DNA from 4 places in the Streptomyces marianii genome. Region 3 is predicted to be linked to each of the others. Evidence: riboswitches for the same ligand, from Rfam matches in the RefSeq annotation. Region 3 holds a riboswitch; each other region holds the start of a gene.
What was found. A riboswitch is a leader RNA that binds a small molecule or an ion and turns the genes downstream of it on or off. The one in region 3 is predicted to bind cyclic di-AMP.

Region 1 (5,603 bases), 4.0 Mb from region 3:
GCCGCCGTGGAGCAGATCGAGGCACGTGGGGTGGCCGCCGTCCGGATCGCCGACGTCGCATCCGCACTCGGTGTGAGCAACGCCCTGGTGCTGTACCACTTCTCGTCGAAGGAGAGACTTGTCGCCGCCGCCTTCGCCTACGCGGCGGAGAGCGATCTGGCGCATCTGCGCAAGATCCTCGGCCGCCGGACCTCGGCGGTGCGGCGGCTGCGCACCGCCGTCCGCTGGTACGCCCCGACCGGTCAGGCCAAGGGGTGGCGGCTGTGGATCGAGGGCTGGGCGGCGGCGCTGCGGGAGCCCGCCCTGCGCGATGTGGCGCGCGATCTCGACCGCCAGTGGAAGACCGAGCTCACGGCGGTCATCGCGGAGGGCGCGGCGGCCGGCGAGTTCCACTGCGCGGATCCGTCGTCGGCGGCCTGGCGACTGACGGCACTGCTCGACGGCCTCGCCGTGCAGACGACGTCGTACGCGGGCTCGTTCAGCCGGACGGCCATGCTCGAGTGGGTCGAGGAGGCACTCGCACGGGAACTGGGGCTCGACCGCGAGGCGTTGACCCGGCAGAGTGCTTAGCGCACGGGCAGGTGCACGGAGAGGAATACGGTGTCGGCGCAGAGCACGGAACAGTCCGCCCTCGACGTACTCGTGGTCGGTGGCAGCGGGGTCGACACGGTCGTGCGGGTCGGGTCGCTTCCGGTACCCAGGGCCGACTCCGTCGGGGTGCCGCCGATCCGGGAGTGGGCTGGCCACACCGGCGGCAACGTCGCCCTCGGCTGCCGGGCGCTCGGACTCGGCGTGACCTTCCTGGACTTCATCGGCGACGACCTGCCGGGCGGACAGGTGCGGAAGCGGCTGGCCGACGGCGGTGTGGACTTCGAGTATCTGGTCTCCGCCACCGGAACCCGGCGTGCGGTGAACCTGGTCGACGACACGGGCCGCAGGATGTCGTTCTACGACACCCGCGACCCGGGTGGGCTGCGGATGCCACGGGATTTCTACCTCCCGCATCTGCGGCGGGCCCGCCACGTCCATCTGTCGATCATGAACTTCGCCCGGTTCCTGTACGACGACGTCTCGGAGCTCGGGGTGCCCGTGTCGACCGACCTCCACGACTGGGACGGAGTGGACGACTACCACCGGGAGTTCGCACTGCGCTCCGACGTGGTGTTCCTGAGCGCTGCCGGCGCCGGCGAGCGGATCGCCTCGGTGATGCGGGAGATCCTGCGCGAGGGCCGTGCGGAGGCGGTCGTGGCCACGGCCGGGGCCGGAGGCTCGTACCTGATGACCCGCGACGGCGGTCGTACGCCCCGCCCCATACCGGCGACGGTGCCGCCCGCACCGGTGGTGGACTCCAACGGCGCGGGCGACGCGTACGTCTCCGGCTTCCTCTACGGTCGGCTGGCGGGCCGCGGGGTGGAGGACTGCGCACGGCTGGGCGCGGTCGCCGGAGCATACGCCTGTACGGGGCACGGCAGTTCGGCGCTGATCGGTCGCGAGGGTCTGGTGTCCGCTCAGGTCTGACGCACCGGAGCGTACGTCTCTGCGTCCAGCCCGAAGGTCCAGGCGACTCCCTCCTTGGCGGTCCGGACCGTGGGCGGCACCCGCAGCCAGTACGTCTTGTGCGTACCGTCCGGCTCGGGCGTGGAGTTGACCACTTCCACCATCGTGACGTCCTCGTCGTCGGCGAGCGCGATCCGCCACAGACACCCGGTCTCGTCACGGCGCACCGGCCGGGCGCCCGACTCGGTCAGATAGCGTTCGAAGCCGTAGAACTCCAGCAGCACTCGGCGTAGCTCGGCGTTCTCCTCGGTGCGTATGCGCTCCGGCGTGAGTGAGGCCGGTCCGGCCAGGAACTCGGCAGGGACGGGCATGCCGCGCCAGGCGTGGAGTGCGAAGCCGTCCCGGAACGCGAGCGCCGGACCATCGCCCCGGTCGAGCCGGCCGGCCTCGTCACGGTGCAGTTCCACGGGGCGCTCGCAGATCACCACCGCCTGCTCGAACGGCCACCACCGGCCCGCGTGCTCCGCCACCCGGGCCAGGCCGGCGAGCCGGTCGCTGCGGCCGTCCCCGGCTTCGGGAGCGCCCGGAGCCGGGCACCGCGCGGCGCGGTCCCGGTCCCGGGCTCACTCCGGGTCCCGGACGCGGGTCCCTGAGCCGCCCCTTCCCGCAACGTCTCGGGCATCAGAGCGGCAGAAGGTCCGGGCGCTTCGGCTCCACGTGATCACCGGACGACTCGCCCCGGAGGCGCCGTCCGATCCAGGGCACGAGGTGCTCCCGGGCCCATTGGATGTTGTCGCGGCGGACCTCGTAGCCGCCGCGCGGCGGCAGCGGCGGCCACGGCTGGTCCGGGTCGGCGGGCACGTCCAGACCGAGCACCTGCGCCGCGCGCAGTGCCACGCGTGTGTGCCCCTCGGGCGAGAGGTGCAGCCGGTCGGTGTCCCAGGCCCGCCTGTCCTGCACGGACTTGAGCGACCAGAGGTCGAGGACGGGGCAGTCGTAGCGGTCGGCGATGGCACGGACGTGTGCCGTGTACGTGGCGATCTTGCCCCGGAGGTGGCGGAGCACGGGCACCCCGCGGGTGTCGAAGCCGGTCGTCACCATCACCGTGCCCACGGAGGCGGCGAGGTCGGCGACGGCCCGCTCGAAGCGTTCGGCGACGTCGTCGGGGTCGCTGCCGGGCCGGATGATGTCGTTCCCTCCGGCGCAGAACGTCACCAGGTCGGGGGCGAGTTCCCTGGCGCGCGGGACCTGCTCCTCGACGATCTGGTCCAGGAGCCTGCCGCGTACGGCGAGATTGGCGTAGCGGAAGGTGTGTTCGGGTAGGCGGTCGTCCAGTAGGACCGCGAGACGGTCCGCCCAGCCGACGAACCGGCTGTCGGGTCCGGGGTCTCCGACGCCCTCGGTGAAGCTGTCACCGATCGCCGCGTACGACCCGAAGGAGTCCTTTGCTCTTGATCGCGAATCATCTGCCACGTCGAGCCATCATTCACCTCTCGAAGTGGCCTACGCCACCGTAGGGAGGGGTTGACGACGCGTGACATAGACCACCAGGTCAGTTTTCGGCAAAGCGGGAACAGCCGTCGGACCCACCCCGCCGCCTTTCACCGACACCGGCCGGGGCCAGGAACGAAGCCGTCCGCCGGCCCCCTGCGCGGGGCCGGCGGACGAGGACGCCTCGCGAGGTACCGACGCGACGTCAGATCGTGACCCCGTGCTCGCGCAGGTAGGCCAGCGGGTCGATGTCCGACCCGTAACCGGGGCTGGTGCGGATCTCGAAGTGCAGGTGCGGGCCCGTGGAGTTGCCGGTCGAGCCGGACAGGCCGATCTGCTGGCCGCCCGTGACGCTCTCGCCGGAGGAGATGGAGAGCCGGGAGAGGTGGGCGTACTGCGAGTAGGTGCCGTCGTGGTGCTTGATGACGACCTCGTTGCCGTACGCACCGCTCCAGCCCGCCGAGACGACGGTACCGGGGCCGACGGCCTTCACGGACGTGCCGGTGGGAGCGATGAAGTCCACACCGGTGTGGTAGCCACTGGACCACAAGGCACCGGCGGTCTTGTAGGCGGTGCTGACGCCGCCGACCACCGGGGCGAAGTAGCCCGAGGGGATGTTCGCGACGGCGGCACCGGCGGCAGGAGCCTGGACGGGAGCGGCCGCGGGAGCCGAGGCGCCGCGCTCGGCGGTGCGGGAGGCGCGCTCGGCGGAGGCGACCGGCTTCTCGGCTTCGACCTTGGCCTTCGCCGGGGACTTCGCCTTCGCCTTGGCCTCGGCCTTCGACTGGGTCTTCGCCTGCGGCTTCGCGTCGGCAGCGGCCTTCGGCCCGGCGTGGAGGCTGAGCTTCAGACCCGGGTGGATCAGCGAGGGGTTCTCACCGACGGCAGCACGGTTGTCGGCGTAGAGCTTCTTCCAGCCGCCCGCGACGTCCTGCTCGGCGGCGATCTTCGACAGGTGGTCACCCGCCACGACGGTGTAGGCCTTGGCCGCCTTGCCGGCCTGCGGCGCCTGGGGGACGACGGTCTTGTGCACGGTCGGGGCGGCATGCCCGGCGGCGGGCGCGGACTGCCCGGCGGCGTTCGCGCCGGCGGCACCGATGAACGGGATGGCGATGGCGGCTCCGCCCGTGCCGGCGGCGACGAATCCGCGCCTGAACGGGCTGGTCCTCGGACGGCGGTGCTTCCCCTTACCGGGCATGGCGCATTCCTCTCCGCCGCCTGCGAGGTGAGCTGTCGGGTTCGGGCTGGAGCTGCCCGGCCGCGCCGTGGGCGCGGCTTCACCCCGAGCCGTCCGGGGTCATGGAACGGCGCAGTACCTGGGTCCCCCGCTCCTGCCACATGTGGGTGGGTGCGATATTCCGGACGGCGGCAGGATTAGGCGTTCCGACCGGATTGCGGTGACCGTAAGGGAGTCGGGTCAGCGCGAACAAGCCGTCATTTCGCCCGGGAATCGATCTGCCGGATATCAGCCCACATTTCCCGGTCACGCTCCGTGGATTACGGATCTTCGATTTCCGCACGGACAAGGGAGTTGGGCCGTCGCACACCCCACGGAACGTCACGGATATGATTCAGCTCACGGGTGGCCACCACCCCCTTTCCCAATCAGGACGCGACGCCCCAAAATAGTCAATTCGGACACATCGCTCATTGCGGACGCAATATATTCAAGTGTGCGAGTGACACAGAAAGCGGCTTTCACTCGTCTGGGCGGAATTCCATTCCCGCAACCACTGAATTGCCGAGGTTGACCCCACTCGGCGAGCGGCCTCGGCCCCGCGGGGAACAGACCGGGTTCGGGTCCAGCCCCCGCTCCGGCCCGGTCGCCCGTCCGCCGCCCGAGCCGGGCGTCGTCGACCACGAAGAGCTCCACGCCCATCGCCTCCGCCCGCACCGACGCGCCCGCCGCCGGGTCCTCCGCGGCCGCGTCGGCCCACTCGGTGGGCGGCCCGCCGGTGCGGACGGAGGAGTTCGTCCCGGTCGGTCGGGAACGGTGAGTAGCCGCTCCTCGCGCCGGGCAGGAGCCGGACCCGGCCGTCGCCGACCGCCTCGATCATCCAGACCTCTCAGACTCCGGCAACTCCGCACATCACCGAGGGGAGTTCGACGGGCGGCAACGGCCGGGCAGGCCCGGGTCGAAATAATTGCCTCAGGAACCGATGTCGTAGTGTCAGCACCGCGCCATCGTCGGCGAGCAGCGCCGACCGCAGACACGGAGGAGCCCCCGTGACGCAGCAGCTGCCCCAGACCCCGTCGACCGAGCCCGAACTGTCCGGTGTGCGCAACTTCCGGGACGTGGGCGGACTGCCGACCGTGGACGGACGGCGCGTTCGGTACGGACGGCTGTTCCGCAGCGGCCATCTCGCGCACGCTACGGACACCGACGCGGCCTTCCTCTCCTCGCTCGGGCTCCACACGATCTTCGACTTCCGCAATTCCGCGGACCAGCGGCTGGAGGGCCCGGACGTCGAACTCGCCGGGGTGCGCAACGTCAACATCCCGCTGTCCGACCCGGCCGACGGGGCCGAGTTCTGGCGGATGGTCCGGGACGGCGACCTCGACCAGCTGAAGTCGATCCTCGCCGACGGCCAGGCGGCCGGGCGGATGATCGCCTC
Region 2 (5,603 bases), 3.0 Mb from region 3:
CGCCACGATCATGGCCCGCGCACTGTCCGAGGGCACGGACAAGCACTCGGCCGAGGAGTTCGCCGCCGAGTTGGAGCGCTGTGGCGCCACGCTCGACTCCCACGCCGACCACCCGGGGGTGCGGATCTCCCTGGAGGTGCCGGTCTCGCGGCTGCCGAAGGCCCTCGGCCTGCTCGCCGAGGCGCTGCGCGCCCCGCTGTTCGCCGACAGCGAGGTGGAGCGGCTCGTGCGCAACCGGCTGGACGAGATCCCCCACGAGACGGCGAACCCGGCCCGCCGGGCCGCGAAGGAGCTCTCCCGGCAGCTGTTCCCGGCGTCCTCCCGGATGTCGCGGCCGCGGCAGGGCACGGAGGAGACCGTCGAGCGCATCGACTCCGCCGCGGTCCGGGCCTTCTACGAGGCGCACGTCCGCCCGGCCACGGCCACGGCCGTGGTCGTCGGTGACCTCGAAGGGGTGGACCTGGACGCCGTGCTGACCGACACGCTCGGTGCCTGGACGGGCGATTCGGCCGAGAGCCGCCCGATGCCGCAGATCACCGCCGACGACACCGGCCGCGTCGTCGTCGTCGACCGCCCCGGCGCCGTGCAGACCCAGTTGCTGATCGGCCGGATCGGCCCCGACCGCCACGACCGGGTCTGGCCCGCCCAGGTCCTGGGCACCTACTGCCTCGGTGGCACGCTCACCTCGCGCCTGGACCGCGTGCTGCGCGAGGAGAAGGGCTACACCTACGGGGTGCGGGCCTTCGGCCAGGTGCTGCGCTCGGACACCCCGGCGTCCCCGGGCGGGGCCTCCGGTGCCGCGATGCTCGCCATCAGCGGCTCGGTCGACACCCCGCACACCGGTCCCGCGCTCGACGACCTCTTCAGGGTGCTGCGCACCCTCGCCGCGGAGGGCCTGACCGACGCGGAGCGCGATGTCGCCGTGCAGAACCTGGTGGGCGTGGCGCCGCTGAAGTACGAGACGGCCGCCTCCGTGGCGGGCACGCTGGCCGACCAGGTCGAGCAGGGTCTCCCGGACGACTACCAGGCCCAGTTGTACGCGCGGCTTGCCGGGACCGGCACGGTGGAGGCGACCGCCGCGGTCGTCAGCGCCTTCCCCGTGGACCGGCTCGTCACGGTCCTCGTCGGGGACGCCTCCGAGATCGAGGAGCCCGTCCGGGCGCTCGGAATCGGTGAAGTGACCGTTGTCACGGGCTGATTGACCGCTCGCGCTCCGGCGCACGCGAAAGGGCTCCGCCGGTTTCACGCCGGCGGGGCCCTTTCGCGTACCCGGAACGACCTTCCCCTATGTCCGGTTTGATGGGGAGGAGTGGTGTCTGCCCTGTGGCGTGCACTACAAATATCCGTGTCTGTTTGGTGATTGAGCGAAGATCGGCTTAGCGTCTTCTGCGCTGTCCGCCAGTTGCACGCGCCGCACCCGCGGCATCGGGCAGCCATCGCCGAGTCCCCGTCCGGCGCGAGCCTGGGGAGCCGGGGACCCATATGTCCCCCGGGGTGAATCGGGCGCCTTCGCCGCCGTGCGGAGGGGTCCGTAGGAGACCTTCCTGCTCCGAACCCGTCAGCTAACCCGGTAGGCGAGAAGGAAGGAAAGGATCAGCCACTTCATGGCGTTCACCCGTGCCACCGGGAAGCACCGTGGTCCGAGCCGCCTGTCGCGCAAGAGCGCGGGCGTCGCCTCCGTCGCGGCCATCGCCACCACCGGCGTCATCGGCACTCTCGCCTCCCCGGCCTTCGCCGCCGAGGCCGAGGTCTCCGCTCCCGTCGAGGACACCGGCCTGACCCAGGCCGTCGCCGCCGACTCGCTCGCCGAGCGGATCGACGCCCAGGCGGAGGCCCAGCAGCAGGAGGCCGCCCTGGTCGCGGCCCAGGAGAAGGCCGAGGCCGAGGCCAAGCGCAAGGCCGAGCTCCGGGTGGAGGCCGCCCGTGACGCCGCGGAGCGTGCCGCCCGAGAGGCCGAGCGCAAGCGGCTGATGACGTACACGCTCCCGGTCGCCGGCTCCTACGTGAGCACCGACTACCACGCCGGGGGTGCCCAGTGGTCCTCCGGCAGCCACACCGGCGTCGACTTCCACGCCGCCTCCGGCACCGAGGTCGTCGCCGTCGGCATGGGCACCGTCGTGGAGGCCGGCTGGGGCGGCGCCTACGGCAACAACGTCGTCCTGCGCATGCACGACGGAACGTACACGCAGTACGGCCACCTGTCCTCGATCAGCGTCTCGGTCGGCCAGCAGGTCACCCCGGGCCAGCAGGTCGGCCTCGCCGGATCGACCGGGAACTCGTCCGGTCCCCACCTCCACTTCGAGGCCCGCACCGGCGAGGACTACGGCTCGGACATCGACCCGGTGTCGTACCTGCGCTCGCACGGCGTCCGCGTCTGACGCACACACCTTTCCGTCCGAGGCCCCGGCTCCTCTCCGAGCCGGGGCTTTCGGCGTATTCAGGCCAAAAGATAACCATGGATTACCATGGGTCTTCGGAAATTCCGGCCACCTGCCATAGAGTCACCGAAACAGACGTCGCTCGACGGGGTTTCGCGGCGATTAAAGCGGAGGTTCGGTATGCGCATTCCCGCGCGCTCGGTATGCACGGCGATCCGCGACGACATCGTCTCCGGTGCGTTCGAGCGCGGCAGCCGCCTCACCGAGGAGCAGCTGGCGCGCCGCTACGGAGTCTCGCGCGTCCCGGTCCGGGAGGCCCTGCGCACCCTGGAGTCGGAGGGCTTCGTCGTGACCCGCCGGCATGCCGGAGCGTGCGTGGCCGAGCCCACCGAGCAGGAGGCCGCCGACCTGCTGGAGATACGGCTGCTGCTGGAGCCCCTCGGCGCCGCCCGGGCCGCCCAGCGGCGCAGCGAGGCGCACCTCAAGGTGTTGCGCGGGCTGGTCAGACTGGGCCAGGACCGGGCCCGGCGCGGTCAGGGCGAGGACCTGCGCTCGCTCGGCGCCTGGTTCCACGAGACCCTGGCCCAGGCGTGCGGGAGCCCGGGGCTCACCGCGCTGCTGACCCAGCTCCGGCACAAGATCGCGTGGATGTACACGGTCGAGCGTCCCGCCCGTCCCGTCGAGGCGTGGGCCGAGCACGGCGCGATCGTGGACGCGGTGGCGCGCGGCGACGCGGAGCGCGCCCGCGCGCTCACGGCGCTGCACGCCGAGCGGACGACGGGCGCGCACCGGCTGCGGATCCCCACCGGCGTGAGGGTTTCGCAACATTCCGTAAACACGGCGGGCGACCGTATTTAACAGTCGCACCGTATACAAAGAGCGGCATTGTGTGCCGGGGGCTTTTTCCTGCTGCCGGAAAAGCAATTGGGGCAAAGCCCGGGGGAAATATGCGGGCCGCGGCGCCGGAAATCTCCGGCGCCGCGGCCCGCACATGAATTCATCGGTTTCAGACGGTCTCGGGAAGCTCCTCGAGGCCCTCGGCGACGAGCTTCGCCAGACGCTCCAGGGCGGCCTCCGCGCCCTCCGCGTCCGAGGCGAGCACGATCTCCTCGCCGCCCTGCGCCCCGAGGCCGAGCACCGCGAGCATCGAGGCGGCGTTGACCGGGGTGCCACCGGCCTTGGCGATCGTCACCGGAACGCCGGAAGCCGTGGCGGCACGAACGAAGATGGACGCGGGGCGGGCGTGCAGGCCCTCGGCCCAGCCGACATTGACGCGGCGCTCAGCCATGGTGGTGCCCTTCGAGTCTCAGCGGGAAGCGTTGGCGTGTTGTCTAGACCAGTCTCTCATGCGGTGCGGAGCACCCGGCCACCGGCCCCGGCTGGTGCGGGGCCGGGATCGGCCCTCCCAGCCTGCCCGCGCACTTCGGGGAACGCGACCCGTGCCGGAGCCTTACCCTTGCCCCATGCAGACCCCGTCGGACCACGCGTACCCCGACCACTGGGAAGCCGACGTGGTGCTGCGTGACGGTGGCACCGCGCACATCAGGCCCATCACCACCGAGGACGCCGAGCGGCTCGTCAGCTTCTACGAACAGGTCTCGGCAGAGTCCAAGTACTACCGGTTCTTCGCACCCTACCCACGGCTGTCGGCCAAGGACGTGCACCGGTTCACGCACCACGACTACGTGGACCGGGTGGGCCTCGCGGTGACCGTCGGCGGCGAGTTCATCGCGACCGTCCGCTTCGACCGCATCAACGCGCAGGGCCTGCCGGCGTCCGCCCCGGCGGACGAGGCCGAGGTCGCCTTCCTGGTGCAGGACGCCCACCAGGGCCGGGGTGTGGCCTCCACCCTGCTGGAACACATCGCGGCCGTCGCGCGGGAGCGCGGGATCAGGCGGTTCGCGGCGGAGGTGCTCCCCGCCAACAACAAGATGATCAAGGTGTTCACCGACGCGGGTTACACCCAGCGGCGCAGCTTCGAGGACGGTTCCGTCCACCTCACGCTCGACCTCGAACCGACGGCCCGGTCCCTGGCGGTCCAGCGCGCCCGCGAACAGCGGGCCGAGGCCCGCTCCGTCCAGCGCCTCCTGGCTCCCCGCTCGGTGGCGGTGATCGGCGCCGGCCGTGCGCCCGGCGGGGTGGGGCGGGCCGTGTTGCGCAATCTGATCGACGCCGGGTACACCGGGCGGACGTACGCGGTGAACCGTTCCCTCGTCCTCGACATGGACGAGATCGACGGGGTACCCGCGCACCGCTCGGTGGGGGAGATCGTCGCGGCGACCGGCGAGCCCGTCGACCTGGCGGTCGTCGCCGTCCCCGCCGAACGCGTGCCCGAGGTCGTCGCGGACTGCGGCGAGCACGGCGTGCAGGGACTCGTCGTGCTCGCCGCGGGGTATGGGGAGAGCGGCCCGGAAGGGCTGGAACGGCAGCGCGAACTGGTACGCCAGGCGCGCTCGTACGGGATGCGGATCATCGGGCCGAACGCGTTCGGGATCATCAACACCGCGGACGGGGTGCGGCTCAACGCCTCACTCGCCCCGGAGTCGCCCGCGCGCGGCCGGACCGGGCTGTTCACCCAGTCCGGTGCCATCGGCATAGCGCTCCTCAGCGGACTGCACCGGCGGGGCACTGGACTGTCGTCCTTCATCTCCGCAGGCAACCGGGCCGACGTGTCCGGCAACGACTTCCTTCAGTACTGGTACGACGACCCGGACACCGACGTCGTCCTGCTCTACCTCGAATCGATCGGCAACCCGCGCAAGTTCACCCGGCTCGCGCGGCGCACGACGGCGGTGAAGCCCGTGGTCGTCGTGAAGGGGGCCCGGCACACCGGCAGCGCTCCGCCGGGACACGCGGTGCCGACGACCCGGGTGCCGCACGCGACGGTCTCGGAGCTGCTGAGGCAGGCCGGTGTGATCCGCGTCGACACCGTCACCGAGCTCGTCGACGCCGGGGCGCTGCTGGCGAGCCAGCCGCTGCCCGCGGGACCGAGGGTGGCGATCCTGGGCAACTCCGAGTCCCTGGGCCTGCTGACCTACGACGCCTGTCTGACGGAAGGGTTGCGGCCGTTGCGGCCACGCGACCTGACGACGGCCGCGACGCCGGACGACTTCTGCGAGGCGCTGGCCGGGGCGCTGCGGGACGACGCGTGCGACGCGGTCGTCGTCAACGCGATCCCGTGGGTCGGGGAGAACGGTGTCACCGAGTCCGGCGACGGCGAGGTCC
Region 3 (5,603 bases):
GCAAGCGCGAAGCCCCCGGTGACGACCTCATCTCGGGACTTATCAAGGCGTCCGACCACGGGGAGCACCTCACCGAGAACGAGGCCGCCGCGATGGCCTTCATCCTCCTCTTCGCCGGGTTCGAGACCACGGTGAACCTCATCGGGAACGGCACGTACGCGCTGCTGCGGAATCCGGGGCAGCGGCAGCGGCTCCAGGACTCGCTGGCCGCAGGCGAGAACGGCCTGCTCGCCACCGGGGTCGAGGAGCTGCTGCGCTACGACGGACCGGTCGAGCTCGCCACCTGGCGGTTCGCGACCGAGCCGCTGGCGCTCGGCGGCCGGGACATCGCCGCCGGCGACCCCGTCCTCGTCGTGCTGGCCGCCGCGGACCGCGACCCCGGGCGGTTCGCGGAGCCCGACACCCTCGATCTCGGCCGCCGGGACAACCAGCACCTCGGGTACGGGCACGGCATCCACTACTGCCTGGGCGCGCCGCTCGCGCGGCTGGAAGGACAGACCGCGCTCGCGGCGCTCCTCACCCGGCTGCCCGACTTGCGGCTTGCGGTCGATCCGTCGGAATTGCGGTGGCGTGGGGGGCTCATCATGCGCGGATTGCGCACTCTGCCCGTTGAATTCACCCACCGCTGAATCTGACGGACAGTCAAGACTGTGACTTTTACGTGATCTCCGCTGCACCGACTTGTGACTGACGTCGGAGTGCGGCTACGTTCACCCCGACTCCGGGTCATCGAGGTCAATCACCTCGAGAGTCCCTGGAGTTTTCTGTAGTCACACGGAAGGCGCACCGCATGCTGTCCGGGAACGGCCGACACCGCCGACCTCGTCAGGTCCCCGCCCTCATCGTCGCGGCAGGGGTGACCGGATCGGCCATCGCCATCCCGCTGCTCGGCGCGGGTTCCGCGTCCGCCGCCGACACCGCCACCTGGAACCGCGTCGCGGACTGCGAGAGCGGCGGCGACTGGAGTGCCAACCTCGGCAACGGTTACTACGGCGGCCTCCAGATGTCCCAGGAGATATGGGAGGCCTACGGCGGCACCGCGTACGCGCCGCGCGCGGACCTCGCCAGCCCCTCCGAGCAGATCTCGGTCGCCGAGATGGTGCTCGCCGCCCAGGGTGCCTCCGCCTGGCAGAGCTGCGGATCGATCACGGGTCTGGGCGGCGGTGGCTCCGAGTCCACCGGCACCCCGTCGGCCGACCCGCTGGGCGATGTCGTGAAGGGACCCTCGTTCGGTGACGGGGCGGACGCCGTGCCCGAGCCGGATGCCGGGGACCCCTTGCCTGCCGGATCCCGGTCGGGCCCGGGCGAGTCCGCCTCCGAGTCGCCCGAGTCGCCCGAGCCGTCCGGGCAGTCCTCCTCGCCGGCCGGGTCCCCGCAGCCCGCCGGATCCGCCGAGGGCTCCGCCGGGAGCGCGGAGGCGTCCGGCGAGGCGGGGGCGGAGGCGGGCACCGGCAAGCATCGGGGCACCCCCGCCACCGAAGGGGATGAGGCAGGCAATTCGGGCGATGACCATGAATCTGGTCGACATGCCTCACTGGGTGATGGAGCGACGCGGGATGGTGCCGTCACGGGAGACGAGTACGTCGTCCGCATCGGCGACAACCTCTCGTCGATCGCCGACGCGAACCAGGTGCCCGGCGGCTGGCCCGCCCTCTATGAGGCGAACCAGGACGTCGTCGGCTCCGACGCGGACCTCATCCTGCCTGGCCAGAGTCTCGATCTCGGCCCGGAAAAGGGCCAGTTGAAGGAGTAGTTCGGGCGCTTATGTCCGGTTCTGTGCGAGTGAGACAAGAGTCTCTTCCGGTCAACTGGCGCTGCTAGCCGGTCAACTCCGGTCATCGCGGCTCCCACCTGCGAAAACGGACATGTTGCCCCGTCAGTTTTGGGCGATTTCTCCCCGATGTTCGTCTTTGAACATCGGGGAGACGTGTGTCTACGGTCTGAACCGCTCGCAACGCGGGCCCCGTCGACCGCACGCCGAATCCTGCCGGCGGCCGCCGGGAACAGTCGTCGCGCAAGCGCCGAAGGCAGGAGCGGGGGACCCAAGGTAAGTGCCGGACAGGCCCGATGAGGGCTGCCCGGCTAGGGGTGGAGCCGTGCGTTCGTCGCACGGCCGGGCACCACATCGGCCCGAACCCGACAGCTCACCTCGCAGGCGTCGGTGAGGAGAACTTCGATGCTGCTTTCCGGCAAGGGCAAGCACCGTCGCCCGACGGTCTTCCAGCGGTCCACCCGTGTCGCCACGCTCGCCGGTGTGGCCGGCGCCGCCATCGCCGCCCCGCTGATGGCCTCGGGCACCGCGTCCGCCGCCACCGCCTCCGAGTGGGACGCCGTCGCCCAGTGCGAGTCCGGCGGCAACTGGTCGATCAACACCGGCAACGGCTACTACGGCGGGCTGCAGTTCTCGGCCTCCACCTGGGCCGCCTACGGGGGCACCGCGTTCGCCCCCACCGCCGACAAGGCCAGCAAGGCGCAGCAGATCCAGATCGCCGAGAAGGTCCTGGCGGGCCAGGGCAAGGGTGCCTGGCCGAACTGCGGCACCGGACTGTCGAACGCCTCGTACGGCGGAGCCGCCCCGGCCGCCCCCAAGGCCGCCGAGCCCAAGGCCGAGCCCGCCGCCCCGAAGCGAGCCGAGGCCCCGACCAGCCGCTCCGAGCGCGCCGCCGCCCCGGTCAAGAAGGGCGACGGCGAGTACACGGTCAAGGCCGGCGACACCCTCAGCGGGATCGCCGACTCCGAGAAGGTCAAGGGCGGCTGGAAGAAGCTGTTCGAGCTGAACAAGGACATCGTCGAGGACGCGAACGTCATCCACCCCGGCCAGAAGCTCCACCTGAGCTGATGCCCGGCCCGGGGACCCTCGCGGTCACCCCCGGCCCCGGCCCTGCGTGGCATCCCCCGTACTCCCCGCTGTCCGGCGGGCACGGGGGGTACTCCAGGGCCGGGGTCTTTGTCCGTTCCGGCCGGTTTTCCGTCCCACGGGGCGGGCATCTGCCGGACGATGCCACCCGGGCGGTTAGGCTCTTGCCGCAAGGCCGAAGCGGCCCTGCACCGACACGGCCCCGCTTGTGTCACCTCACGCGTCACATCCCAGAAGGAGATGCTCGTGCCGTCCATCGACGTCGTCGTAGCCCGGGAAATCCTGGACTCCCGAGGCAACCCCACGGTCGAGGTCGAGGTCGGCCTCGACGACGGCAGCACCGGCCGTGCTGCCGTTCCGTCCGGTGCGTCCACCGGCGCCTTCGAGGCCCTCGAGCTCCGCGACGGCGACCCGAACCGCTACCTTGGCAAGGGCGTCGAGAAGGCCGTCCTCGCCGTCATCGAGCAGATCGGCCCCGAGCTCGTCGGCTACGACGCCACCGAGCAGCGCCTGATCGACCAGGCGATGTTCGACCTCGACGCCACCCCAGACAAGTCCTCCCTCGGCGCCAACGCGATCCTCGGCGTCTCCCTCGCCGTCGCGCACGCCGCCTCCGAGGCGTCCGACCTGCCGCTGTTCCGCTACCTCGGCGGCCCGAACGCGCACCTGCTGCCCGTTCCGATGATGAACATCCTGAACGGCGGCTCGCACGCCGACTCCAACGTGGACATCCAGGAGTTCATGATCGCGCCCATCGGCGCGGAGTCCTTCTCCGAGGCCCTGCGCTGGGGCACCGAGGTCTACCACACCCTGAAGAAGGTCCTGAAGGAGAAGGGACTCTCCACCGGACTCGGCGACGAGGGCGGCTTCGCCCCGAACCTGGGCTCCAACCGCGATGCCCTCGACCTCATCCTCGAGGCGATCAAGAAGGCCGGCTACACGCCGGGCAAGGACATCGCGCTCGCGCTCGACGTCGCCGCCTCCGAGTTCTACAAGGACGGCGCCTACGAGTTCGAGGGCAAGTCCCGCTCGGCCGCCGAGATGACCGAGTACTACGAGGAGCTGGTCTCCGCCTACCCGCTGGTCTCGATCGAGGACCCGCTGTTCGAGGACGACTGGGACGGCTGGAAGACGATCACCGAGAAGCTCGGTGCCAAGGTCCAGCTGGTCGGCGACGACCTGTTCGTGACCAACCCCGAGCGCCTCGCCCGCGGTATCGACGAGGCCGCCGCCAACGCCCTCCTGGTCAAGGTCAACCAGATCGGCTCGCTGACCGAGACCCTCGACGCGGTCGAGCTGGCCCAGCGCAGCGGCTTCAAGTGCATGATGTCCCACCGATCCGGCGAGACCGAGGACGTCACCATCGCCGACCTGGCCGTCGCCACCAACTGCGGTCAGATCAAGACCGGTGCCCCGGCCCGTTCCGAGCGCGTCGCCAAGTACAACCAGCTCCTGCGCATCGAGGAGATCCTCGACGACGCCGCGGTGTACGCCGGCCGCAGCGCGTTCCCGCGCTTCAAGGGCTGATTCCGGACGCCCTCGCCGGGCGGCGAGCCCGGCGGGGGCGGAGGTTGCCTACGTCCCCGCACACGGTCCCGTACCGTGTGCGGGGACGTACGCACGTGAAGGGGAGGCGCACTGATGGCCCGGGACCGGTTCTCCACCGCGACCAGGCTGCGGCTGCTCGGTGAGCAGACCGCCGCCCGCGTCTACCGTTCGCAGTCCCGCCGGCAGGCTCGGCGTTCCCGGCTCACCGGCCGGGCCGCCTTCCTCGCACTCGTCGTATGCTCGATGATCGTCGCGCTCGCCTATCCGATGCGTGCGTACGTGTCGCAGCAGAACGAGGTCGACGAGCAGCAGCGGCTCGCCGCCGCGGCCCGCGAGCGCGTGGAGCGGCTGCGCGACGAGAAGGCCCGCCTCCAGGACGACGCGTACGTCATGCGGCTGGCCCGTGAGCACCTGCACATGGTCCGGCCCGGCGAGACCGGGTACATCGTGGTCGACCCGCGGGCGGCCCGTGAGCCACGTGCCGAGGAGGCCGGTGTCGGCCGTCCCTGGTACTCGAACGTCTGGGACGGCGTCGACCGCGCCGACGCGCGACGCTAGCCAAGACACGGAACCGACGAAGAGACATACACATCCCATGGACACGCCCCCGCCGAGCACCGCTCCCACCCCGCCCACCGCGGAGGACATCGCCGCCTTCGAGGAGCAGCTCGGCCGCCCGCCGCGCGGTCTGCGGGCCATCGCCCACCGCTGCCCCTGCGGCCGGCCCGACGTGGTCGAGACGGCACCGCGGCTGGAGGACGGCACGCCCTTCCCGACGCTGTACTACCTGACCTGCCCGCGTGCGGCCTCGGCCATCGGCACGCTCGAGGCGAACGGCGTCATGAAGGAGATGACCGAGCGCCTGCAGGCCGATCCCGACCTGGCGGCGGCGTACCGGGCGGCGCACGAGGACTACGTCCGGCGCCGGGACGAGATCGAGGAGCTGAAGGACTTCCCCAGCGCCGGTGGCATGCCGGACCGGGTGAAGTGCCTGCATGTCCTGGTCGCCCACTCGCTCGCGGCCGGCCCCGGAGTGAACCCCCTGGGTGACGAGGCCATCGCGATGCTCCCGGAGTGGTGGGCCAAGGGCCCGTGCGTGACCGCGGGAGCGGGGGACCGCGCGAGCGCGGGCACGGAGGACGGCGCATGACCCGGGTCGCCGCCGTCGACTGCGGCACGAACTCGATCCGGCTGCTCA
Region 4 (5,603 bases), 580 kb from region 3:
AGACGGGACTTCACCGGCCTCGTCGACGGTGTCGTGATCGCCGGTTTCACGGCGACGGGCTTCGCGTTCACCGAGAACATCCTCTATCTCGGCAACGCCTTCGGCGAGGACCAGGAGTTCGGGACCTCCGGCTTCGCCTCCGTCACGGCCGCCACCTTCTTCGTACGGATCGTGATGTCTCCGTTCGCGCACCCGCTGTTCACGGTGCTCACGGGCATCGGTTTCGGGCTGGCGGCCGCCACCGCGCGGGACCGGACGGTCCGCAGGGTCGCACTGCCCGTACTCGGCCTGCTCCTCTCCATGGGCATGCACGCCCTGTGGAACGGCTCGGGCATCTTCGGCCCTCTGGGTTTCTACGCGGTGTACGCGGCGTTCATGGTGCCCGCCTTCGGTCTGCTGACCTGGCTGGCGGTGTGGACCCGGCAGCGTGAGCTGCGCACGGTCGCGGCGGAACTGCCGGCCTATGCCGCGGCCGGCTGGCTGGCGCCCACCGAGCCGCTGGCCCTGTCCTCGATGAAGGCCCGCACGATGGCCCGCGATCTGGCGGGCCGCACCCACGGCGCCGCCGCCGCGCGTGCCGTCTCCGAGTACGAGGTGTTCGCCACCTCCCTGGCCTTCCTCCGCCACCGGGCCGAGCGGGGCACGGCCGGGCCGGACTTCGCCGCCCGGGAGCAGGAGCTGCTGCACCATCTGTGGCAGCGCCGGGATCTCGCGGGCCCGGCTCTGACGTACGCCGCCCGCGCGACGGGCCGCGCCTGGCAGCCCCCTCCCCATCTGGACTACAGCGGCTTCAACCCCTACCGCGGCTGACGCCACCCCGGCGGGCGCCCGGGGCCTGCGGGAACGCCGGCGGTGCATGGATGCCGGCAGGCGCAGCCGGGCATGCACAGCCGACGGCCCGGTGGACGTCGGTGGGACGTCACCGGGCCGTCGTCGGCCGGAGCACGAGGCTCCACAAGGATGGGCCGGAGCACGGGGCTCCGGGCCAACGGCTACCGCAGCGCGCGGCTCCGTGCCGATGGATCAGACGGAGAGGCCCTTGTCCCGCAGCCACGCGGCGGGGTCGACCCCGTCGCCACCCGGGGTGTGCACCTCGAGGTGGAGGTGCGGGCCGGTGACGTTGCCGGTGGCGCCGACGCGGCCGATGGTCTCGGAGGTGGAGACCTTCTGCCCCACGCCGACGGTCATCGACGACAGGTGGCTGTACCAGACCTCGGTGCCGTCCTCGAGCTCCAGCACGATGCGGTAGCCGTACGAACCGGACCAGCCTGCCGACTTGATGGTGCCGCCGTGCACGGCCTTGACGGGGGTGCCCGTCGGTGCGGCGAAGTCGAGACCCGTGTGGTAGCCGGAGGACCACATGGATCCGGCCTGCCCGTAGGTGGAGGTCAGCGTGTACGACGAGGTCGGCAGCGAATAACTCGCGGCGAGCTTGGCGAGGCGCTCGGCCTCCGCCTTGCGGGCGGCCTCCTCCGCGGCCTTGCGCTCGGCCTCCGCGGCCTTGCGCTCGGCCTCGGCGGCCGCTTCGGCGGCCTCGGTCGCCTGCCGCTTCGCCTCGGCGGCGGCCTGCTCCACGGCGGCCTGCTCGGCAGCCGCCCGGGCCTCAGCCTCGGCCTTGGCCTGCTGCTGCTCGGCCTGCTGGAGGATCCGGGCGCGCAGGGCCTCGCCCGCGTCACCACCCTGGACGGTGATGTCGGCCGTGGTGAGCGGTCCGTCCGCGACTGCCTCGTCGCCGGAGTCGTCCGACATCAAGGAGCCGACACCGGGCAGCGATTCGGCGTCGGGGAGTTTGTCCGCGATGACGTCGGGCAGGGAAATGGAGACCGCGGGCTTGTCCTGGGCGGTGGCCATACCACCCGCACCGACCGCGGCGATGACACCGACACCGAGGACGGTGGAGCTCCGTGCGAGCGCGTTGCGTTGCTTGACGACGCGGTGCCTGCCACGGACGGGACGGACCGATTCCTCGGTCGGGTTCCACTCCTCCGCCCCGGGGGCGGGAGCCCACTGGTCGCTGGGGACCCACTGCGCAGTGGGGGGCTCCTGGAGGGCAGGCTCGTTGGACGCCACGGAGGCGTTCTCCTTTCCTTCCTTCTCGCCTACCGGGTTAGCTGACGGGTTCGGAGCAGGAAGGTCTCCTACGGGCACCGCGAAGTGCCCGATTCACCCCAATAGTTGGTTCCCCGGTTCCCTTGCGGGATTCGGCGCGTGCGCACGGTGCCGTCTCTGGCGACGACTGGGACGACCGCGCTGCGTTATCGAACGTTAATAGAGACCGAGCCCGGATTCCAAGGCGTTCCGACTGATCATTAAGGATGTTGGCCGGGACTTACCTGCAACAACATCCCCGAAACGGACAAGTTGATGGACCTTCATTCGACCCAAAGCTTCTGATGGTTCGTCAGTTGTTATGCGGAGGGCTCCCCTCCGATCACGTTCCGTGGCATTGCGCTTCTCAGGCAGCCCTCACGCCCCACATGCCTCACCGGCACCGAACCGCCAAGTGGCGAGGCGCCCCGCCCCTCACGGCGGGACCGGCGCCATCCCGCGCCGTGGCGGCCTCCGCCCCTCCCCCCGGGTGACCGCGAGCAGCGCCATGTCGTCCGTCGCCGCCCCTCCCGTGTGCCTTCGCACATCGGCGACGACCGCGTCCAGCAGTTCCTCCGGGCCGGAGAAGGCCCGGCCGCCCAGCCGCCGGCGCGGGTCGTACATGACGCCGTGCGCGTCCCGTGCCTCGGACAGGCCGTCGGTGTAGAGGAGGAGCGTGCCACCGGGCGGATAGGGGGTCTCGGACGTCCGGTCCGGCCAGGCCCCGAGGCCGATCCCCAGGGGCAGCGCCCGCTCGGGCGGATCCAGCACGACCAGCGCGCCGTCCGCCCCGAGCAGCAGCGGCGGAGGGTGCCCCCGGTTGACGATCCTGATCCGATCGCCGTCACGCGGGATCTCGGCGAGCACGGCGGTGGTGAAGCCCTCGACGGCGCCGAACCCGGATTCCCACGCGCCCTCCCGTGCGAGCGCCCGCTCCAGCCGCTGCGCCACCCCCGCCAGCGAGTCCTCCTGCTCGGCGGCCTCCCGGAAGGCGCCCAGCACCAAGGCGACCGTCCCGACCACGCCCAGACCCTTCCCCTGCACGTCGCCCACGATCAGCCGCACCCCGTACGGGGTCTTCTGCGCGGCGTACAGGTCCCCGCCGATGAACGCGTCCTGCTCGGCCGCCTCGTACCGGGCGGCGATCTGAAGGCCGTCGATCCGCTCGTCCGGCGTGGGCAGCACGGCCCGCTGCGCGGCCTCCGCGACGACGCGGGCCGACGCCAGGCGCTCACCGCTGCGCCGCACGATCCGGTTGATGAAGAGGGCCAGTACGGAGACCGTGAACACGGTCAGCGACTCGGTGACGGCAGGGATCCCCTGGAGCCTCTCGCTGTAGACGTGCATGCCGGTCACCGCCGCGCAGGCCGCCACCCCGGTGGCCAGTGTGTAGAGCATCGAGAAGAAGGGTGCGGCGATCAGCGGCGCGGCCGTGAAGAGAGGGGCCGCGGTGAAGGTGTCCGGCGTTCCCAGGTCGTAGAAGACCCCGCCCACGATCAGCAGCCACGGGAGTACCGCGACGAAGCGACGGCCACCGTTCCCCCGCTGCCCCTCGCCGCGTTGTCGATGCCGCACCAGTGGTCTCCCGCCGCGTCCGTCCCGGGGTCGCGGACGGTACCGCGCCCCATCCAGGCTGGCGGCCGCCGCGCCGCACCACGAGTCGCCATCGGCCAACCGGCCGAGAGCCCCGCGGCGTCGCGCGCGACGGTCACCAGGGGCCCTCCTGATGGCCGCGCCGCACCGGGCGACCGGTCGCCCGGCCGGGTGACCGCCGACTCGGTTACCGGTCGTCGCCGAGACGGCGCTCCGCGTAGACCTTCAGGGCGTCCCGGACGAAGACCGCGGTGCCCTGACCGTGCCGGTCGTAGTTGGCCGTGAAGCGCGGGTCGGCGACGTACATCTCGCCCAGCCCGTTCACGTACGACCTGGTGGGGGTGGCCGTCACCGACAGCCACTCGCAGTGCCGCCGGGCGATGTCCTGGACCTGGTCGCTGTCCGGCGCGAGCCCGTCCCTCAGAGCCTGCCCGAAGTCACGTGCGATCGCGACCTGGCGGTCCTGGAAGTCCCGCTTCTCCTGCGCGCTCAGCGAGCGCCACCAGCGGTCGCCCTTCTGGTACGCCTCGCGGCCCCAGCGTGCGGTCACCTCCTCCTCGTAGCGGGTGTGGTCGAAGCCGTCGAAGACCTCTTCCGCCATCAGTTCCTCCCCTTTCTCGGTCCGGTCGAGAGTGGTCCGCACCGAGGCGATCTGCCGCCCGATGCGCTCCCGCTCCTGCTCCAGCAGCCGAAGGTGCGTGCGCAGTGCGGTGGCCGTGTCCCGCTGGCCTTCCAGGGCCTGCGCGATGGCGGGCAGGCCGAGGCCCAGCTCCCGCAGCAGCAGGATGCGCTGCAACCGGACCAGGGCTTCCTGGTCGTAGTAGCGGTAGCCGTTGCTGCCGATCCGGCTCGGTACGAGGAGGCCGAGCTCCCCGTAGTGACGAAGCGTGCGGCTCGTCGTGCCGGCCTTCCTGGCGATTTCCTGGATGGACCACTCCATGCCCGAAACGCTAGATCTTGACGTTGCGTAAAGGTCAAGCCGAAGAGGACCGGGCCGGGGAACGGGCATCGGCGTACCCGGAAGGGAGACGCACCGAGGGCCCGGAACCATGTGGTTCCGGGCCCTCGGCCTTCAGTAGCGGGGACAGGATTTGAACCTGCGACCTCTGGGTTATGAGCCCAGCGAGCTACCGAGCTGCTCCACCCCGCGTCGGTGAACACCACCTTACGCCATACGGAACAAGATCAACTCCATTTCCCGCAGGCACGGCCGCCGAACGTGTGGCGAAACCGTGAGCAACCACGCATACAGGGCCCCCTTTCCGGGGCGGCAGACCCGTCCGCCCCGGTTCTTTCCAGCCCGCCGACCTGCGGTTACTCCGCGACCTCGGTGCGTTCCCACCACTCGTAGACGGTCAGCCGCCCCTCGGGGGCGTCCTCGTGGCGGGTCGTGGCCTTGAAATGCTCGTAGCCGCCGCGATGCGGGATCTTCAGCTCCTGCCCCGGAGGGGTGATCGGCACGACCTGCCCCCGCAGATCGTCCGGCCCGCCCTCGAGGCGTGCCTTGCTAGCCATACCTCCAGTTTTCCCCCTCCCCGGACCACCCCGCACGCCCGCGGCGCCGATCACCTCGTCCAGGTGTCCCGCCGACGGACACCGACGGGACGCGGGCGAGCCGGCGGGGGCGCTCACGGGCGTCCCCCGGGAGCGGGACTCAGCGGACCCGGGATCCGGCCGGGCGCATGGAGACGTCCCTGTCGGACTCGAACCCACGACCAACAAACTCAGAACGTCCCGGCAGGGTCCTGCCGGGACCTCCGCCGGACAGCCCACCGGTCCGGAAACGCCTGGCCAAACGGAGCGCTCATCGGAGTCTCCACGTGGACGGCGTCCCACGGAGTGGAGCAGCTGATCTCGGCCGGGGCGGGTTCGCCGATGAGTCGGCGGCTGCGGCTTGACAGGGGGCCGGGGCTGTACCCGGC

Region 1: it holds a riboswitch for cyclic di-AMP, as region 3 does, so the genes downstream of both, FEF34_RS05050 (M23 family metallopeptidase) here and FEF34_RS22920 (LysM peptidoglycan-binding domain-containing protein) in region 3, are expected to answer to the same signal.
Region 2: it holds a riboswitch for cyclic di-AMP, as region 3 does, so the genes downstream of both, FEF34_RS09045 (M23 family metallopeptidase) here and FEF34_RS22920 (LysM peptidoglycan-binding domain-containing protein) in region 3, are expected to answer to the same signal.
Region 4: it holds a riboswitch for cyclic di-AMP, as region 3 does, so the genes downstream of both, FEF34_RS20265 (M23 family metallopeptidase) here and FEF34_RS22920 (LysM peptidoglycan-binding domain-containing protein) in region 3, are expected to answer to the same signal.

Annotation. Positions count from the first base shown of each region.
Region 1 covers NZ_VAWE01000001.1:1,091,065-1,096,667, forward strand. The annotation lists gene FEF34_RS05030 (TetR/AcrR family transcriptional regulator) at 1-570, shown strand, start outside; gene FEF34_RS05035 (carbohydrate kinase family protein) at 601-1,518, shown strand; partial or broken gene FEF34_RS05040 (DUF6745 domain-containing protein) at 1,509-2,069, opposite strand; gene FEF34_RS05045 (SGNH/GDSL hydrolase family protein) at 2,179-2,970, opposite strand; gene FEF34_RS05050 (M23 family metallopeptidase) at 3,194-4,186, opposite strand; cyclic di-AMP (ydaO/yuaA leader) riboswitch at 4,191-4,351, opposite strand; gene FEF34_RS05055 (tyrosine-protein phosphatase) at 5,215-5,603, shown strand, end outside.
Region 2 covers NZ_VAWE01000001.1:2,025,734-2,031,336, reverse strand. The annotation lists gene FEF34_RS09050 (M16 family metallopeptidase) at 1-1,198, shown strand, start outside; cyclic di-AMP (ydaO/yuaA leader) riboswitch at 1,428-1,591, shown strand; gene FEF34_RS09045 (M23 family metallopeptidase) at 1,605-2,378, shown strand; gene FEF34_RS09040 (GntR family transcriptional regulator) at 2,559-3,236, shown strand; gene FEF34_RS09035 (HPr family phosphocarrier protein) at 3,385-3,666, opposite strand; gene FEF34_RS09030 (bifunctional acetate--CoA ligase family protein/GNAT family N-acetyltransferase) at 3,842-5,603, shown strand, end outside.
Region 3 covers NZ_VAWE01000001.1:5,070,088-5,075,690, forward strand. The annotation lists gene FEF34_RS22910 (cytochrome P450 family protein) at 1-629, shown strand, start outside; gene FEF34_RS43955 (LysM peptidoglycan-binding domain-containing protein) at 791-1,753, shown strand; cyclic di-AMP (ydaO/yuaA leader) riboswitch at 2,010-2,173, shown strand; gene FEF34_RS22920 (LysM peptidoglycan-binding domain-containing protein) at 2,177-2,839, shown strand; gene eno (phosphopyruvate hydratase) at 3,104-4,384, shown strand; gene FEF34_RS22930 (FtsB family cell division protein) at 4,499-4,963, shown strand; gene FEF34_RS22935 (DUF501 domain-containing protein) at 5,001-5,555, shown strand; gene FEF34_RS22940 (Ppx/GppA phosphatase family protein) at 5,552-5,603, shown strand, end outside.
Region 4 covers NZ_VAWE01000001.1:4,488,325-4,493,927, reverse strand. The annotation lists gene FEF34_RS20270 (PrsW family intramembrane metalloprotease) at 1-810, shown strand, start outside; gene FEF34_RS20265 (M23 family metallopeptidase) at 1,024-2,070, opposite strand; cyclic di-AMP (ydaO/yuaA leader) riboswitch at 2,082-2,217, opposite strand; gene FEF34_RS20260 (PP2C family protein-serine/threonine phosphatase) at 2,524-3,663, opposite strand; gene FEF34_RS20255 (MerR family transcriptional regulator) at 3,869-4,621, opposite strand; tRNA gene FEF34_RS20250 (tRNA-Met) at 4,758-4,831, opposite strand; gene FEF34_RS20245 (DUF5988 family protein) at 4,996-5,196, opposite strand.